One region of the Streptomyces sp. NPDC001480 genome, then DNA from elsewhere that is predicted to be linked to it. Evidence: riboswitches for the same ligand, from Rfam matches in the RefSeq annotation. Region 1 holds a riboswitch; each other region holds the start of a gene.
The links. A riboswitch is a leader RNA that binds a small molecule or an ion and turns the genes downstream of it on or off. The one in region 1 is predicted to bind cyclic di-AMP.
Positions count from the first base shown of each region.

Region 1 (4,637 bases):
CGGAACCCCGGGCCTCGCCCCTACAGCTTCTCCACCGGCGCGTACCGCAGCAGCAGCCGCTTCGGCTTGGTGTCGCCGAAGTCGATCGTCGCCTCGGCGTTCGCGCCCGTGCCCTTCACCCCGACGACCGTGCCCAGCCCGAACTGGTCGTGCGTCACCCGGTCCCCGACGGCCAGCGCCACCACCGGCTTCTCCGAGGACCTGCGGGTGGCGAAGCCGGAGGCGCCCGACGCCGAGGAGCGCGAGCGGCTGGAGGACAGCGAGGCCGCCACTGCGGACGCCGGTCCGGAGGGCGTCGGGGCCGCAGCTCCCTTCCGCTTCCACTCCACGTGGGCGGGCGGGATCTCCTCCAGGAAACGGGAGGGCGGGTTGTAGGAGGGCTGGCCCCACGCGCTGCGCAGCGCCGACCGGGTCAGATACAGCCGCTCCCGCGCACGCGTGATGCCGACGTACGCCAGCCGCCGCTCCTCCTCCAGTTCCTTGGTCTGACCGAGGGCCCGCATGTGCGGGAAGACGCCGTCCTCCATGCCGGTCAGGAAGACCACCGGGAACTCCAGACCCTTGGCGGTGTGCAGGGTCATCAGCGTGATGACGCCGTCGCCGTCCTCCTCGTCCGGGATCTGGTCGGAGTCGGCGACCAGCGCGACCTGCTCCAGGAAGTCGGACAGGCCCACCGACTCGCCCTCGCCGCGCTCCTGCTCGAACTCCAGCGCCACTGCCGCGAGTTCCTGGAGGTTCTCGATGCGGGTCTCGTCCTGCGGGTCGGTGGATGCCTGCAACTCGGCCAGGTATCCGGTGCGTTCGAGTATGGCTTCCAGGACGGTGGCCGGGCCCGCGCCGGACTCGACGATCGTACGGAGCTCTTCCATCAGCACGTTGAACCGCTTGACCGCGTTCGTCGACCGCGCCGCCATGCCGTACGCCTCGTCGACCCGCTTCAGCGCCTGCGGGAAGCTGATCTTCTCCCGCTGGGCGAGGGCGTCGATCATCGCCTCGGCGCGCTCACCGATGCCACGCTTGGGCACGTTGAGGATGCGGCGCAGCGGGACGGAGTCCTCCGGGTTGGCGAGGACACGCAGGTAGGCCAGGACGTCCCGGACCTCCTTGCGCTCGTAGAAGCGGACACCGCCGACGACCTTGTAGGGCAGGCCGACGCGGATGAAGACCTCTTCGAAGACACGGGACTGGGCGTTGGTGCGGTAGAAGACGGCGACGTCCGAGGCCTTCGCCTCGCCCGCGTCCGTGAGGCGGTCTATCTCGTCGGCGACGAACTGCGCCTCGTCGTGCTCGGTGTCGGCGACGTAGCCGGTGATGCGCGCGCCCGCGCCCGCGTTGGTCCACAGGTTCTTGGGGCGGCGGGACTCGTTGCGCTCGATGACCGCGTTGGCCGCGGAGAGGATCGTCTGGGTGGAGCGGTAGTTCTGCTCCAGCAGGATCGTCGTCGCGTCCGGGTAGTCCTCCTCGAACTGGAGGATGTTGCGGATGGTCGCGCCGCGGAAGGCGTAGATCGACTGGTCGGCGTCGCCCACCACGCACAGCTCGGCGGGCGTCAGGTCGTCCGGGCCGGGCGGCACGTCCGCCGGGTGCTCGGAGGTGCCGACGAGCTCGCGCACGAGCGCGTACTGGGCGTGGTTGGTGTCCTGGTACTCGTCGACCAGGACGTGGCGGAAGCGGCGGCGGTAGTGCTCGGCGACGTCCGGGAAGGCGCGCAGCAGGTTGACCGTCGTCATGATCAGGTCGTCGAAGTCGAGGGCGTTGGCCTCGCGCAGCCGCGACTGGTACAGGGCGTAGGCCTGGGCGAGGGTCTTCTCGAAGCCGTCGGCGGCCTGGGCGGCGAAGTCCTCCTCGTCGATCAGCTCGTTCTTCAGGTTGGAGATCTTGGCGCTGAAGGACTTCGGCGGGTAGCGCTTCGGGTCGAGCTCCAGGTCGCGGCAGACCAGGGCCATCAGGCGCTTGGAGTCGGCGGCGTCGTAGATCGAGAACGACGAGGTGAAGCCGAGCTTCTTGCTCTCCCGGCGCAGGATGCGCACGCACGCGCTGTGGAAGGTCATCACCCACATCGCGTTCGCGCGCGGGCCGACGAGCTGCTCGACGCGCTCCTTCATCTCGCCGGCGGCCTTGTTGGTGAAGGTGATCGCCAGGATCTGGCCCGGGTGGACGCCCCGCTCGCCGAGCAGGTGGGCGATGCGGTGGGTGAGCACGCGCGTCTTGCCGGAGCCGGCGCCGGCCACGATGAGCAGCGGGGAGCCGGCGTGGACCACTGCCGCGCGCTGGTTCTCGTTCAGCCCCTCCAGGAGCGCGGCCGCGTCGATCGCCGGGCGCGGGGCACCGTCGCGGTAGTACGCGTCCCGGTCCGGCGGCACGTCGAACTTCCCGCCGAACAGATCGTCCGGAACCGGCTCCGGAGCGTGATCGTCCTCGGGCGGCGGCGGGGGTTCCTCGTCGTGCCCGCGAGGGGCCTGGAGGTCCGCCAGGAAGCTGTCGTCAAAGAGGCTGCTCATCGCTCTCCGAGTCTAGGGCGCCCCACCGACAACCGGCCGCCGCCCTCGGAACTTGGCCGGGGAACGATCTCCTCACCCTGCGGAACCACATGGTCACGACAACGACACACCCGTCTCGTGTCACGAAAATGTATCGGACATATAGTGCACCAACCTTCACATGAGTCACACGAGTTGGCTAGCGTTCCGCCAGGCCGTACGACCCCCACCGGCGAACCCCGCCGGGCCGCGCGGCCTCCGCCGAGTCCGGTGCGCCCCTCGCGGCAGCCGGAGCCGGGGACCCACCGAGACCTTGGGGTGAATCGGCCCGACATCCCCACCGGGGACGACGGCCGTAGGGCAACCCTTCCGAACCACCCGCCCGAACCCGACAGCTAACCCGGTAGGCGGAACATTGGAAGGAGTCGCCTCCCTTGGCGTCGCACCGCAAGCGCCCCTCGGGTGGGGCAGGCATACGCAAGCCCGCCCTCGCCACCGCCGCCCTCACCTCCGTCGCCCTGCTCTCCCAGACGGCCAACGCCGCCCCCTCCACCCCCTCCACCGACGGCAAGCCGAGCATGGAAGAGGTCGAGAAGAAGGTCGACGACCTGTACCGGCAGGCGGGGTCGGCGACCGAGAAGTACAACGCGGCCAAGGAGACGACCGGCAAGCAGCGCCGGCGCGTCGACTCGCTCCTCGACGAGGTGGCCAAGCGCACGGAGAGGCTGAACAAGGCGCGCGAGAAGCTGGGTTCGTTCGCCGCCGCCCAGTACCGGACCGGGGCCGCCGCTCCCGACACCGCCACCTTCCTGCTCGCGGACACCCCGCAGGACTACTTCGACCAGGCCCAGCTGATGAGCCGGCTGACCAAGCGGCAGAAGAACGCGGTCGACGACTACGTCACCGAGCAGTCCGCGACCATGAAGAAGCGGCAGGAGGCCACCGAGAGCCTCCAGACGCTGACCGACTCCCAGCACGACCTCCAGGCCGCCAAGGCGACCGTCCAGAAGAAGCTCGCGACGGCGCGCGAGCTGCTGTCCACACTGACGGCGCAGGAGAAGGCGCGGCTCGCGGCGATCGAGCAGCAGAAGCGGGAGGAGGCCGCGCGCAAGGCGGCGGAGCTCGCGAAGGAGCAGGCGGCGGCGCAGGCGAAGGCGCAGCAGCAGAGCAGCGCCTCGTCGGACACCTCGACCTCGACGGGCTCCGCGTCGGACTCGTCCACGTCGACCTCGCCGTCCTCGCCGACCTCCTCGTCCTCCGCCAAGGCCGCGAACGCGATCGCGTTCGCCCGCGCGCAGATCGGCAAGCCGTACGTCTGGGGCGCCACCGGCCCCGGCTCCTACGACTGCTCCGGCCTCACCCAGGCCGCCTGGAAGGCCGCCGGCGTCAGCCTGCCGCGCACCACCTACGACCAGGTCAACGCCGGAACCACGGTCTCCCTCGCCAACGCCCAGCCCGGTGATCTGGTCTTCTTCTACGACGACGTGAGCCACGTCGGCATCTACATCGGCAACGGCATGATGATCCACGCCCCCAAGCCCGGCGCGTACGTCCGTGAAGAGTCGATCTACTACGGCGGCGAATCGATCATCCACAGCGTGGTGCGTCCGGCCTGAGCCGGCGGGCGCCTAGCATCGGGCTCATGCCGGGCTCCCTCTCACCATTACGCGTCTGGTGGGCCCGGCGTTCACCGGCAGCCGGTGCCGCTGTCATGGCGACCGGGATCGTGTCGGTGGGGTTGCAGCCGGCCGGTCACGAGGTGCTGTCCCGGGCCGCCCTGGGGCTGGCCTGCGCCGCCTGGCTGGGGTTCGCGGCCGGTTTCACCCTGCGGCTGCTGCACGAGCGGGAGCGGTGGGCGGCGGAGGCGGAGACGCCGAGCTCGCTCACCGCGGTGGCCGCCACGGCGGTGCTGGGCACCCGGTTCTCGCTGCTGGGCCGGCCGGTCCTGGCCGAGGCGCTGCTCGCGCTGGCGGTCGTGCTCTGGCCGGTGCTGCTCGTCCACGTCCTGCGGCGGTGGGAGCGGCGCATGCCGGGGGCGGTGTTCCTGGGCTGTGTGGCCACGGAGTCGATCGCCGTACTGGGAGCCGTGCTGGCCGCCGCGACGGCCACGGCGTGGCTCGCGCACACCGCGCTCGTGCTGTTCTGGCTGGGACTGGT
Region 1 is NZ_JBIAVX010000019.1:95,103-99,739, reverse strand. Features, by position in the region: gene pcrA (DNA helicase PcrA) at 21-2,501, opposite strand; cyclic di-AMP (ydaO/yuaA leader) riboswitch at 2,730-2,907, shown strand; gene ACFY01_RS37425 (NlpC/P60 family protein) at 2,915-4,096, shown strand; gene ACFY01_RS37420 (tellurite resistance/C4-dicarboxylate transporter family protein) at 4,123-4,637, shown strand, end outside.

Region 2 (4,637 bases), on a different contig from region 1:
CTGCGCGGACGCCTGGAGTTGCTGGTAGGCGGCGGACACCTGCTGGTCCAGCAGGGCGAGTTCGCGGTCGACGTCCGCCCTGGCGTCGTCCGGGACGGAGGTCAGGCGGCTACCGACGTCCGGGCAGTCGATGGTGGCCGACCCCGGGCCCCAGCCGCCCGCCTGGAGCACCCGGGCGTCCGTGCCGCCCTCGGTCGCCGAGGCGTAGACGTTCGCCGCGACCAGTCCACCCCCGCCCAGCATCAGAGCCACCGCGGCGAAGGTCGCGCGCCGTGCACCTGTCGGGCGTCTGCGCCTGTTGCGTCCCACAGAACCACTCCCACACCTCGTGGCCGGCCGGCATGGCAAGCCCCCGTCCCATACGGAGCCGGACCCGGATGTGTTCAAGCACCTCACCGATTCATCGTGAACTCACAGGAAACCCAGGTCACGCCCGGCTGGTCCGCTCGGGACCGGGGTCGGCCGCGGACGGTAATAGGGGCAGGTATTCGTTGAAACCTGGACGATTACGCCCATCCCACCGCCCACGCTCCGGTTTCGTGGGAAACGGAGCCCGTACCGGTGGTCGGATTGGGCGGCGGGCCATGGCGGATACCGTCCGGCGTGCCCGGGAGTTGCAGGAGCTGAACGAGCAGCTGCGCCGGGCCCAGGCCCGGGACCGGAAGGTGGCGCTCGCCCTCCAGGAGGCGATGCTCCCCACCCGCCGGCGGTGGCAGGCCACCGCGCCGCCGTCCGTTAACGGCCCGCGGTGGGCGCGCTGAACGTGTGCGGGGACTGGTACGACCTGGTCGACCGGGGCGGCGGCGACTGCATCGGCGTCTCGGTCGGGACGTGGTCGGGCACGGTCTGCGGGCCGCGTGCGTGATGGGGCAGCTGCGCAGCGCGCTGAGCGCGGCCTGCCGCGTCACCGAGGGCCCGGCACAGGCCCTGAAAGCCCTGGGGGAGTACGCCCATGTGCTCGACGGCGCGGAGTCGGCGACGGCGGTGACGACGTTCATCGACTTCGAGCGGCACACCCTGATGTACAGCAGCGCCGGCCACCCGCCCCCCGTACTGGTCCACGGTGACGACACCGTGGAGTTCCTCGACCGGGCCACCGACACCCCGCTGGACGCCCGGCCCGACCCCCGGCCCCGGCCCGAGGCACGCACCGGGTTCACCGAGGGCGCGCTCCTCGTCCTGTACACCGACGGCCTGGTCGAGCGGCGGCGCGAGGACATGGACGTCGGGCCGGCGCGCCTCGCCGACACCGTCGGCCGGCACCGGGACGCGCACCCGGAGGACTCGCCGACACCGTCCTGCGGGAGTTGCTCCCGAGGGAGGGGGCGACCGACGACACCGCGCTCGTCATCATGCGACTGTGAGATGTCATCACGCGGCCGTGAGACGTCGTCATGTGGCCATGCGGCGGGATTCCGTATGCTCCTCCGGGCACCTTCACCGGATGGTCACGAGCGCCAAGATGAATATCACAATTACGTATCGGACATTCCGCGCTTCAACCTTCACACCAGCCACACAAGTTGGCTAAGTTGGCGTCCAGACCGCACGGCTCCCCCCGGCGAACCTCGCCGGGCCGCGCGGCCTCCGCCGAATCCGCTGTCCCCGCAGGGCAACGGAGCCGGGGACCCAACCGACTTGGGGTGAATCGGCCCGACCGCCCGACGGGGCAGGGCCGTAGGGCATGCCTTCCACCATCGACCGCCCGAACCCGCCAGCTAACCCGGTAGGCGGAGCACGGAAGGAGTACGTCCCCCATGGCGCGCGAAAGCCGCGACGAGGTTCGGCAGCGAATCGACAGCCTTTACGACCAGACCGAGAGCGCCACGGGGAACCTCAACGCGACCCGCGCGACATCGGGGGGAACGCCCGGTCGTGGTGTGCGCCTGCGCAGGCCGGACAGGGGGAACGATCCCGGTCTGGACAGCATCGCCCAGCAGTGGATGACCGGGGCCCGCTCCAAACTGGGCCCCACCTCCCCCGCCGTACTGCCGTCGGACCGGCCGTCACAGCGCTCGACCAGTCCCGCCGGTCTGGACAACATCGCCCGGCAGTGGATGACGGGGGCACGTTCCAAACTGGGCCCCTCCGTTCCCGCTGTGCTGCCCGCGGACCGGTCGTCGCAGCGCCCGGCCGGGCGGCGCACCAACGTGCCGGTCCCCAAAGAGCTGTTGGAAGCGGCCGAGCGCATCCTGCCGGAGCTGACCGCCGGGACCTCCGGGCAGGCGGGCGGACGCGCCGTGCCGGAGCTGACGGCCCGTCCCAGGGCGGAGCTGACCGCAGGGCCCGTCGCCGCGCTGCCCGCCGTGCCGGAGCCGCGGCAGGAGGCCCCCCTGGCGCTGCCCGCGGCCGAGCCGCGGCGGTCCTCGCCGCTGGCCTCGAAGGAAAAGAACCAGAAGAAGCTCGCCGCGGCCCGGGACCTCCTCTCCCGCCGGATCGCCCAGCCGGGCGCGCCCGCACCGCGTGCCGCGGCCGAGCCCGCGCCCCCCGCCCCGCAGCCTTGGCGCGGCGACCCCGAGCAGGCCCTCCAGCCCGCTGAGCAGGAGTGGCTGCGCCAGCAGTGGTCCGGGCTCAGTGGGGGACTGTCCGCCACGGGCGGAGCGGCGGCCCGCAGAGGTGCGACGGCCGGGAGGGGCGCGATGGCCGGTGTCCCCAACCCGGTCGCGAGCACAGGGACCTTCAGCGTCCCCAACCCGCTCACGGACAGCGGCGCCTTCAGCGTCCCCAACCCGCTCACGGACAGCGGCGCCTTCAGCGTCCCCAACCCGGTCGCGAACACCGGCACCTTCAGCGTCCCCAACCCCCTCACGGACAGCGGCGCCTTCGCCGTCCCCAACCCCGTCGCGAACACCGGCACCTTCAGCGTCCCCAACCCCCTCACGGACAGCGGCGCCTTCGCCGTCCCCAACCCCGTCGCGAACACCGCAACGGACCCCGCCGCGGCCCCCCTCACCGCCACGGCAACCGTCACCGCCCCCACCCCCGTCACGAGCACGGGCACCTTCAGCGTCCCCAATCCCCTCACGGACAGCGGAGCGTTCGCCGCGACGCCGCCCCCCTGGGCCGCCCCGGGTGTCTTCGCCACCACCACCCCTCTCGCCGCACCCAGCCCCGTGCCCCCGTCACCGGTCGCGGTTGCAGCTCCGGTCGCAGCCCCAGCCGCGACCCCGACGCCGCCCCCTGCACCCGCACCCGCACCCGCACCCGCACCGGCCCCTGTCGCGGTCGCAGCCCCAGCACCCGCGCCGGCACCCGCCCCCGTCCCCGTCCCCGTCCCCGTCCCCTACGAGGGAAGGGCCGCGAAGGCGCTGGCGTTCGCGCGGGCGCAGATCGGGCGGCCCTGTGTGTGGGGTGCGACCGGGCCGGACTCCTACGACTGCTCGAGTCTCACCCAGGCCGCCTGGCGAGCCGCGGGCGTGGCGCTGCCGCGGGCCGCGCGGGAGCAGGCGGACGCCGGGACACCGGTGGCGCTGGGTGAGGCCCAGGCCGGTGATCTCGTGATCTTCTTCCAGGACGCCGGGCATGTCGGCCTCTACACCGGCAACGGCATGATGATCCACGCCCCGGGCCAGGGCGCGTACATCCGCGAGGAGTCGGTCTACGGTGCCGGGGAGGCGGCGATTCTCCGGGTGATACGGCCCGCGTGAGACCGGCCGCGCCGGCTCTCGTAGTGGTCGAGCAGGGGTCTCCCCGCGCGGTGCGCGATGCGGCGAACGGTCGTGTCCGCACCGCGCAAGGGCATAAGACCGGTTTATGAGCTCATAGACGGGACCCGTGTACTAACTTAGGACTGCCTTAGTTTAGGCTTCCCGATCGAGTCGCCTGTCATCGCTCGAAGGGAACCTGATCATGCCGCGCCCGCTGCGGGTAGCCATAGTCGGAGCCGGCCCGGCCGGGATCTACGCCGCCGACGCCCTGCTCAAGTCCGAGGTGGCGGCCGAGCCCGGCGTGTCCATCGACCTCTTCGAGCGGATGCCCGCCCCGTTCGGCCTGATCCGCTACGGCGTCGCCCCCGACCACCCGCGCATCAAGGGCATCATCACGGCCCTGCACCAGGTCCTCGACAAGCCGCAGATCCGCCTGTTCGGCAACGTGGACTACCCGGGCGACATCAGCCTCGACGACCTGCGCGACTTCTACGACGCCGTGATCTTCTCCACCGGCGCCACGGCCGACCGGGAGCTGCCGGTCCCCGGCATCGACCTCGACGGCTCCTACGGCGCCGCCGACTTCGTGTCCTGGTACGACGGTCACCCGGACGTGCCGCGCACCTGGCCGCTCGAGGCCGAGAAGGTCGCCGTCCTGGGCGTCGGCAACGTCGCGCTCGACGTGGCCCGGATCCTGGCCAAGACGGCGGACGAGCTGCTGCCGACCGAGATCCCGCCGAACGTGTACGAGGGCCTGAAGGCCAACAAGGCCCTGGAGGTCCACGTCTTCGGCCGTCGCGGCCCGGCCCAGGCGAAGTTCAGCCCGATGGAGCTGCGCGAGCTGGACCACTCCCCCAACATCGAGGTCATCGTCGACCCCGAGGACATCGACTACGACGAGGGCTCGATCGAGACCCGGCGCGGCAACAAGCAGGCCGACATGGTCGCCAAGACGCTGGAGAACTGGGCGATCCGCGACGTCGGCGACCG
Region 2 is NZ_JBIAVX010000001.1:65,740-70,376, forward strand. Features, by position in the region: gene ACFY01_RS00365 (DUF1996 domain-containing protein) at 1-243, opposite strand, end outside; partial or broken gene ACFY01_RS00370 (PP2C family protein-serine/threonine phosphatase) at 555-1,364, shown strand; cyclic di-AMP (ydaO/yuaA leader) riboswitch at 1,579-1,749, shown strand; gene ACFY01_RS00375 (NlpC/P60 family protein) at 1,758-3,647, shown strand; gene ACFY01_RS00380 (FAD-dependent oxidoreductase) at 3,850-4,637, shown strand, end outside.
Region 2: linked by a shared signal. The riboswitch ahead of ACFY01_RS00375 (NlpC/P60 family protein) and the one ahead of ACFY01_RS37425 (NlpC/P60 family protein) in region 1 are both predicted to bind cyclic di-AMP.

Region 3 (4,637 bases), on a different contig from region 1:
GAGGAACTCCTGCGCTACGACGGCCCGGTGGAGCTCGCCACCTGGCGGTTCGCCACCCGGCCGCTCACCGTCGGCGGGCAGGAGATCGCACCCGGCGACCCCGTCCTGGTCGTACTCGCCGCCGCGGACCGGGATCCCGAGCGGTTCGCCGACCCGGACGTCCTCGACCTCGGGCGGCGTGACAATCAGCACCTCGGCTACGGCCACGGCATCCACTACTGCCTCGGCGCCCCGCTCGCCCGGCTGGAGGGCCAGACCGCGCTCGCCACCCTCCTCAGCCGTCTTCCCGACCTCCGACTCGCGGTGGAACCAGCCGATTTGCGGTGGCGCGGTGGGCTCATCATGCGTGGACTGCGCACCTTGCCCGTGGAGTTCACGCCCGTCCGGTAATCGACCGGTAAGGGGGACGGCGGGCGGCGCCTTCACGAAAAAGTGACCAGCGTTCAACTCTGTGATCTTCACGTGATCTGCGCGGCATTAACTTGTGACAAGTGATCGTCTGCCGATACGTTCACTCGTCAGCGCGGCGCCTCACCGCAGCCGCCGCGCCGGTTACTGCTGTCTTGCGAAAGGTCACCGCATGCTCTCCGGGAACGGTCGCCACCGACGCCCCCGTCAGGCTCCGGCCCTCCTCGTCGCGGCCGGAGTGACCGGCTCCGCCATCGCCATCCCGCTGCTCGGCGCATCCGCCGCCAACGCGGCCGACGGGACCACGTGGGACAAGGTGGCCGAGTGCGAGAGCGGCGGCTCGTGGAGCGCCGACACGGGGAACGGCTACTACGGCGGCCTCCAGATGTCCCAGGACGACTGGGACAAGTACGGCGGCCTCGACTACGCCTCCACCCCGGACCAGGCCAGCCGCTCGCAGCAGATCGCGGTCGCCGAGAAGATCCTCGCCGACCAGGGCACCAAGCCCTGGACCACCTGTGCCCTCCTGTCCGGCCTCACGTCGAACTCCGGTTCGGTGGACGTCGATACGGGCGTCGGAGGGTCCGGATCGTCCGGTTCCGATGATTCCTCCCATTCGTCGAGCTCATCCGATTCGGCCGGTTCGTCCGATTCGAAGGGGGCCAAGGAGTCCAAGGGATCCTCGGATTCCTCGGGTTCGTCGTCCGATTCGTCGGGGTCGTCCGATTCCGGCTCCTCGTCGGACGCCTCGCCCTCGCCGAGCCTGGACGCCGGTGCGGGATCCAAGGGTGTGGACGGTTCCGCCGGGTCGGGCGAGTCGGCGTCTTCCGGCTCCGGGAAGGCCAAGGGGAGCAGCGGTTCGGCCACGGCGTCCCCCGAGATCGACGACTCGGACAATTCATGGCAGACGGGCGGTTCCTGGAGCCTTGTGGACACCGGGGCGAGCAGTGGTGGCCGTCACCGGGGCGACAGTGCGGATGAAAACGTGACGAAAAGTCAGTCCGCCACCACCTCCGGCCGGCATGCCGCGCGCGACTACACCGTCCGCGACGGTGACACCCTCGCCTCCATCGCCGACTCCCTTGACCTCGAGGGCGGGTGGCGGGCGCTCTATGCCGCGAACAAGGACGCCCTCGGCTCCGACCCGAACAACATCACCCCCGGTCAGACCCTGGAACTCACTGCCGAAACGGGTGCAAAGTAGCGGGAGTTGACGCCCCGTTTTGGGCATGTTGTCCGCTTTGGTGAAAGTGTGGGATGAGTCTCAGAAGCCCTGATCGTCTTTGAAATTCCGCGGATCGCGTGTCTACGGTCATGACCGCTCGCCAATGCGGGCCCCGGCCGCCGCAACGCCGAATCCTGCCAGCGGCTGCCCGGGAACAGTCGTCGCGTCAAGCGCCGTAGGCAGGAGCGGGGGACCCAAGGTAAGCGCCGGGCCCGGAGGTCGAAAGACCGCCGGGGACGGCTAGGGGTGAAGCCGCGCCTCGCACGAGAACCACGCGAGGTGCGGCCGGGCAACTCAACCGGCCCGAACCCGACAGCTCACCTCGCAGGCGTCGGTGAGGGGATCGATCCATGCTGTTTTCCGGCAAGGGCAAGCACCGTCGTCCGTCCAAGGCCGTCCGCGCCATCGCTGTCGCCGGTGTCACCGGCGCCGCCGTCGCCGCCCCGCTGATAGCGGCCGGCAACGCCTCCGCCGCCACCGCCTCCGAGTGGGACGCGGTCGCCCAGTGCGAGTCCGGCGGCAACTGGTCCATCAACACCGGCAACGGCTACTACGGCGGTCTGCAGTTCTCCGCCTCCACCTGGGCCGCGTACGGCGGCACGCAGTACGCCGCCCAGGCCAACCAGGCCTCCAAGTCCCAGCAGATAGCCGTCGCCGAGAAGGTCCTCGCCGCGCAGGGCAAGGGCGCCTGGCCGGTCTGCGGCAAGGGCCTGTCCGGCGCCGCCTACAGCGGTTCGAGCAGCGGCTCGTCGAACTCCGCCGGCTCCTCGTCGAACAGCACCAGCACCCGCTCGACCGACGGGCAGGCCGCCAACCGCTCCGCGGAGCGCCAGGCCCCCGAGAAGACCGTCACCAAGAAGACCGTCACGACCCCGACCGGCAAGAAGGTCAAGAAGGGCGACGGCGAGTACAAGGTCGTCAAGGGTGACACCCTCAGCTCGATCGCCGAGAAGCACCACGTCGCCGGCGGCTGGCAGAAGCTGTTCCAGCTGAACAAGGACATCATCGACGACGCCAACGTCATCTACCCGGGCCAGCAGCTTCACCTGAAGTGACACCTGGCTGGTAGCAGAACCACAGCACCCTCATACCGGTGGTCTCCATGACGGAGGCCCCGTGAGGGTCACGCCCCCCGTCCCCCACGGGGCTCCCCGCTCCGGCGCGTGTTCCCCCGTACGCGCCGGGGCGGGGTCTTTTGGTTTCCCCCAGCCGTTTCCCCGGAGCCGTTTCCCAAGCCTTTTCCCTCCGGCCCTTTGTTCCGCCGGGGAACAATGTGTACCGTCACCGTGTCCACGGGACGGTCGGTCGGCTGCCGACGACCCGGGGACGGTTAGGCTCTAGTCGCAAGGCCCAGCCGCAAGGCACACAGCCCCGCACTTTCAGCGTCACATCCAAGAAGGAGATGCTCGTGCCGTCCATCGACGTCGTCGTAGCCCGGGAAATCCTGGACTCCCGAGGCAATCCCACGGTCGAGGTCGAGGTCGGCCTCGACGACGGCAGCACGGGTCGTGCCGCCGTCCCGTCCGGCGCCTCCACCGGCGCCTTCGAGGCCATCGAGCTCCGCGACCAAGACCCCAACCGCTACCTGGGCAAGGGCGTCGAGAAGGCCGTCCTCGCCGTCATCGAGCAGATCGGTCCGGAGCTGGTCGGCTACGACGCCACCGAGCAGCGCCTGATCGACCAGGCGATGTTCGACCTCGACGCCACCGACAACAAGGGCTCCCTCGGCGCCAACGCCATCCTCGGCGTCTCGCTCGCCGTGGCCCACGCCGCCTCCGAGGCCAGCGACCTCCCCCTCTTCCGTTACCTGGGCGGCCCGAACGCGCACCTGCTGCCGGTGCCGATGATGAACATCCTGAACGGCGGCTCGCACGCCGACTCCAACGTGGACATCCAGGAGTTCATGATCGCCCCGATCGGCGCGGAGTCCTTCTCCGAGGCGCTGCGCTGGGGTGCCGAGGTCTACCACACCCTGAAGAAGGTCCTGAAGTCGAAGGGCCTGTCCACCGGCCTCGGCGACGAGGGCGGCTTCGCCCCGAACCTCGAGTCCAACCGCGCCGCCCTCGACCTCATCCTCGAGGCGATCAAGCAGGCCGGCTACATCCCGGGCGAGCAGATCGCGCTCGCGCTCGACGTCGCCGCGTCCGAGTTCTACAAGGACGGCAAGTACGAGTTCGAGGGCAAGTCCCGCTCCGCCGCCGAGATGACGGAGTACTACGAGGAGCTCGTCGCGGCCTACCCGCTCGTCTCCATCGAGGACCCGCTGTTCGAGGACGACTGGGCCGGCTGGAAGGTCATCACCGACAAGCTCGGCGACAAGGTCCAGCTGGTCGGCGACGACCTGTTCGTCACCAACCCCGAGCGCCTGGCCCGCGGCATCGAGGAGGGCACCGCCAACGCCCTGCTCGTGAAGGTGAACCAGATCGGCTCGCTGACCGAGACCCTGGACGCCGTCGAGCTCGCCCAGCGCAACGGCTTCAAGTGCATGATGTCCCACCGCTCCGGCGAGACCGAGGACGTCACCATCGCCGACCTGGCCGTCGCCACCAACTGCGGCCAGATCAAGACCGGTGCCCCGGCCCGCTCCGAGCGCGTCGCCAAGTACAACCAGCTGCTGCGCATCGAGGAGATCCTCGACGACGCCGCGGTGTACGCCGGCCGCTCCGCCTTCCCGCGCTTCCGCGGCGCGATCTCCAAGGGCTGACCCCGCCAGGGTCAAGCGACAGCCAGTCGTACGTACGTCCCCGTACTCGGTCCCGTACCGTGTGCGGGGACGTACGCACGTAGGAAGCACCCAGGACGCACGCAGGGGAGACGGAGAGCCAGATGGCCGCGAAGGAACGGGACCGTTTCTCCACCGCGACCAGGATCCGGCTGCTCGGCGAGCAGACGGCGGCCCGGGTCTACCGCTCCCAGACCAAACGGCAGGCCCGCCGCTCGCGGCTCACCAGCCGGGCCGCGCTGCTCGCCCTCGTGGTGTGCACGCTGGTGGTGGCCCTGGCCT
Region 3 is NZ_JBIAVX010000017.1:106,962-111,598, reverse strand. Features, by position in the region: gene ACFY01_RS35370 (cytochrome P450) at 1-390, shown strand, start outside; gene ACFY01_RS35365 (transglycosylase family protein) at 581-1,612, shown strand; cyclic di-AMP (ydaO/yuaA leader) riboswitch at 1,795-1,979, shown strand; gene ACFY01_RS35360 (transglycosylase family protein) at 1,984-2,688, shown strand; gene eno (phosphopyruvate hydratase) at 3,036-4,337, shown strand; gene ACFY01_RS35350 (septum formation initiator family protein) at 4,460-4,637, shown strand, end outside.
Region 3: linked by a shared signal. The riboswitch ahead of ACFY01_RS35360 (transglycosylase family protein) and the one ahead of ACFY01_RS37425 (NlpC/P60 family protein) in region 1 are both predicted to bind cyclic di-AMP.

Region 4 (4,637 bases), on a different contig from region 1:
CGCCGTCCAGCGCGTACTGGAGGTGACCCCCGAGGAGGTCCAGGAGGTCGCCAAGGCCCGGCTGCGCCCCGACAACCGCGCGGTGCTCGTCTACGAGCCGGTCTCCGCGGAGGCCGCCGAGCAGACCGAGGACGTGGACGTTCCCGAGGACCCGGAGGCCGAGGCCACCGTGGAGACGCGCGCCGACCACAGCGAGAACGAGGAGGCAGCCAAGTGAGCGAGCTCGCCGCGATGGAGTTCCACCCGCAGCCCCAGGCGGGCGAGGCCAGGCCGTGGGCGTTCCCGGCCCCCGAGCGCGGCGCGCTCGACAACGGCCTGACCGTCCTGCGCTGCCACCGCCCCGGCCAGCAGGTCGTCGCCGTAGAGGTGCTGCTTGACGCGCCGCTGGACGCCGAGCCGGCCGGCCTGGACGGCGTCGCCACGATCATGGCGCGGGCCTTCTCCGAGGGCACCGACAAGCACTCGGCCGAGGAGTTCGCCGCCGAGCTGGAGCGTGCGGGCGCCACGCTCGACATGCACGCCGACCACCCCGGCGTCCGCCTCAGCCTGGAGGTCCCGGCCTCCCGCCTGGCCAAGGGGCTCGGGCTGCTGGCCGACGCCCTCAGAGCGCCCGCGTTCGCCGACAGCGAGGTCGAGCGGCTGGTGCGCAACCGCCTCGACGAGATCCCGCACGAGCTGGCCAACCCCTCCCGCCGCGCCGCCAAGGAGCTGTCCCGGCAGCTCTTCCCGTCGGCCTCCCGGATGTCCCGGCCCCGCCAGGGCACCGAGGAGACCGTCGCCAAGATCGACTCGCCGGCCGTCCGCGCGTTCTACGAGCGGCACGTGCGGCCCGCCACCGCCACCGCCGTCGTGGTCGGCGACCTCACGGGCATCGACCTCGACGAGCTGCTCGGCGAGACCCTGGGCGCGTGGGGCGGCTCCGCGGCCGAGCCGCGCCCGGTGCCGCCGGTGACCGCCGACGACACCGGACGCGTCGTCATCGTCGACCGCCCCGGCGCCGTCCAGACCCAGCTGCTCATCGGCCGCGTCGGCGCCGACCGGCACGACCGGGTGTGGCCCGCCCAGGTGCTCGGCACCTACTGCCTCGGCGGCACCCTGACCTCCCGCCTGGACCGCGTCCTGCGCGAGGAGAAGGGCTACACCTACGGCGTCCGCGCGTTCGGGCAGGTCCTCAGGTCCGGCCCCGAGGGCAACGGCGCCTCGATGCTGGCCATCAGCGGCTCCGTGGACACCCCGAACACCGGCCCGGCTCTCCAGGACCTGTGGACGGTGCTGCGCACGCTCGCCGCGGAGGGTCTCACCGACGCCGAGCGCGACGTGGCCGTGCAGAACCTCGTCGGGGTGGCGCCGCTGAAGTACGAGACGGCGGCGGCCGTGGCGAGCACGCTGGCCGACCAGGTGGAGCAGCACCTGCCCGACGACTTCCAGGCGACGCTGTACCGGCAGCTCGCCGCGACCGGCACGGTGGAGGCCACCGCGGCGGTCGTCAACGCCTTCCCGGTGGACCGTCTGGTGACGGTCCTGGTCGGGGACGCGGCACAGATCAAGGAGCCGGTCGAGGCCCTCGGCATCGGCGAGGTGTCCGTCGTGCCGGCCGAGTAGCCGAGCGACAGCGGTACGCGCGCGTGGGGCCCCGGTGACGATGGAACACCGGGGCCCCACGGTGTTCCCCCGGTCCGTCTCCCATGTGCCTCGCCAGATGTCCGAATTGGGGCGGAGGTTTCCTGTCTGACCTGTGGCGTGCACTACAAAAACCCTGTTGCGTTTGAGGATTGAAAGTCGCGGCCCTTAGCGTCGTCGAGGCTGTTCGTCAGGCAGTGCGCCGCACCCGCGGCACCGGACAGCGATCGCCGAGTCCCCGTACGGCGCGAGCCAGGGGAGCCGGGGACCCACCGTCCCTTGGGGTGAATCGGACGCCCGCGCACACCGCGAGGGGGTCCGTAGGAGACCTTCCTGCTCCGAACCCGTCAGCTAACCCGGTAGGCGAGAAGGAAGGAAAGGACCAGCCACTTCATGGCGTTCACCCGCGCCACCGGGAAGCACCGCCGTCCCAGCCGGATGCACCGCACCACCGCCCGCGCGGCGGGTGTCGCGGCCCTCGCCACCACCGGCGCCGTCGGCAGCCTCGCCGCCCCGGCGCTCGCCGCCGAGCCCGCGCCCGCGCCGGAGCAGACCGCCCTCACCCCGGTCATCACCATCAGCGAGTCGGTCCCCGAGCACATCGACGCCCAGGCGGCCGCCCAGCAGGAGGCCGCCGACCTGAAGGCGGCCGAGGAGGCGGCGCGGAAGAAGGCCGCCGAGCAGGCCCGTGCGCAGGCGGAGAAGGCACGCGAGGCCAAGGCGCGGGCGGCCCGCGAGGCCGAGCGCAAGCGGCTCAACGCGTTCGTGGCGCCGATCACCGGGTCCTACGTCTCCACCGGCTACCAGGCGAGCAGCTCCCTGTGGTCCTCCGGTTCGCACACCGGCATCGACTTCCACGCCGCGAGCGGCACCGCGGTCCACGCGGTCGGCTCCGGCACCGTGGTGTCCACCGGCTGGGGCGGGGCGTACGGCAACCAGATCGTGATCAAGATGGCCGACGGCATGTACACCCAGTACGGCCACCTGTCGTCCATCGGCGTCTCGGTGGGCCAGAAGGTCACCCCGGGCCAGCAGATCGGTCTGTCCGGCTCGACCGGCAACACCACCGGGCCGCACCTCCACTTCGAAGCCCGCACCGGCCCCGACTACGGCTCCGACGTCGACCCCGTCGCCTACCTCCGCAAGCACGGCGTGAACGTCTGACGAAGGCCCACCCCGGTCCGAAGGCCACCCGGCCACAAGACCCACCCCCCACCCGAAGCCCCGGCCCACGAGCCGGGGCTTTCGTGGTTTCCGTACGCTCCGTCGGCCTGCTCCGCCGACTTCCGCTGTCCAAAAAATATCCATGGATTCCGACCCGCCGTCGGAAATTCCCGCGCATTGCAATAGAGTCACGGAACGCGCGTCCATCGGTGACGTTTCACGGAGATGAATACGGAGGTCGGTCATGCGTATTCCGGCGCACTCGGTATGCACGGCGATCCGGGACGACATCATCGCCGGCGTCCACGAGCGCGGCAGCCGCCTCACGGAGGAACTCCTCGCCCGCCGCTACGGCGTCTCGCGCGTCCCCGTCCGCGAGGCCCTGCGCACCCTGGAGGCCGAGGGCTTCGTGGTGACCCGGCGGCACGCGGGCGCGTGCGTCGCCGAACCGACCGAGCAGGAGGCCGCCGACCTGCTGGAGATGCGCATGCTGATGGAGCCGCTCGGCGCCGCCCGGGCCGCCCAGCGGCGCACCGAGGCCCATCTCAAGGTGCTGCGCGGCCTGGTGCGGCTGGGCCAGGAGCGGGCCCGCCGGGGCAACAGCGACGACCTGCGCTCCCTGGGCGGCTGGTTCCACGAGACGCTCGCCCAGGCCTCCGGCAGCCACGCCCTGACCTCCGTACTGACCCAGCTGCGGCACAAGATCACCTGGATGTACACGGTGGAGGCGCCCGCCGACCCCGTGGGGTCCTGGACCGAGCACGGCGCCATCGTGGACGCGGTGGCGCGCGGCGACGGCGAGCGCGCCAGGGCGATCACGGCGCTGCACACCGAGCGCGCGACGGCCGCGCACCGGCTGCGTTTCACCGGCGGCACCGACCGTTCGGAACGTGTGAGGACCTCGCAACAAGCCGTAAACATTCCGAGCCTGCGGCATTAACACGGGCACCGTATACAAAGAAGAGCAATTCGGCGAGGGCTGTTTTCCCCTGCCTGAATTCTTGGTGCCACCGGAATTCCCGGTAAAACGGCGGAGCCGCGCCGCCCGAAAGGGGCGACGCGGCTCCGGCGTTCTGCGCGGTGTGTGCTCAGACGGTCTCGGGCAGCTCCTCGAGCCCCTCGGAGACCAGCTTCGCCAGCCGGTCCAGGGCGGCGTCCGCACCCTCGGCGTCGGAGGCGAGGACGATCTCCTCGCCGCCCTGGGCGCCGAGGCCGAGGACGGCCAGCATGGAGGCCGCGTTGACCGGAGTGCCGCCGGCCTTGGCGATCGTCACCGGCACGCCTGCGGCCGTGGCGGCTCGGACGAAGATGGAAGCGGGGCGGGCGTGGAGGCCCTCGGCCCAGCCGACGTTGACGCGGCGCTCAGCCATGTGTTGCTGCCCTTCGGTTCTCAGGGTTGTCTAGACCAGTTTCCCATATCGTGAAGCATGCCCGGACGGTCCTTCGTCCCGTCCGGATGTGTGGTCGGATCGCGGCCTCGATCCGATGTCGTCCTCCACAGACTGCCTCGCGCCGTTGTCGGACGCGAGCCGTACTCTGGGGCCCATGCAGACCCCGGCGGACCGGCAGGACCGGCACGAGTACCCCGCCCACTGGGAGGCGGACGTGGTGCTGCGCGACGGCGGTACCGCGCGCATCCGGCCCATCACCGTTGATGACGCCGACCGGCTGGTCAGCTTCTACGAACAGGTGTCGGACGAGTCGAAGTACTACCGCTTCTTCGCGCCCTACCCGCGCCTGTCCGCCAAGGACGTCCACCGCTTCACGCACCACGACTTTGTGGACCGGGTGGGACTCGCGGCCACGGTCGGCGGCGAGTTCATCGCCACCGTACGCTATGACCGCATCGGCGC
Region 4 is NZ_JBIAVX010000004.1:118,219-122,855, forward strand. Features, by position in the region: gene ACFY01_RS10880 (M16 family metallopeptidase) at 1-217, shown strand, start outside; gene ACFY01_RS10885 (M16 family metallopeptidase) at 214-1,602, shown strand; cyclic di-AMP (ydaO/yuaA leader) riboswitch at 1,839-2,000, shown strand; gene ACFY01_RS10890 (M23 family metallopeptidase) at 2,014-2,784, shown strand; gene ACFY01_RS10895 (GntR family transcriptional regulator) at 3,029-3,724, shown strand; gene ACFY01_RS10900 (HPr family phosphocarrier protein) at 3,873-4,154, opposite strand; gene ACFY01_RS10905 (GNAT family N-acetyltransferase) at 4,330-4,637, shown strand, end outside.
Region 4: linked by a shared signal. The riboswitch ahead of ACFY01_RS10890 (M23 family metallopeptidase) and the one ahead of ACFY01_RS37425 (NlpC/P60 family protein) in region 1 are both predicted to bind cyclic di-AMP.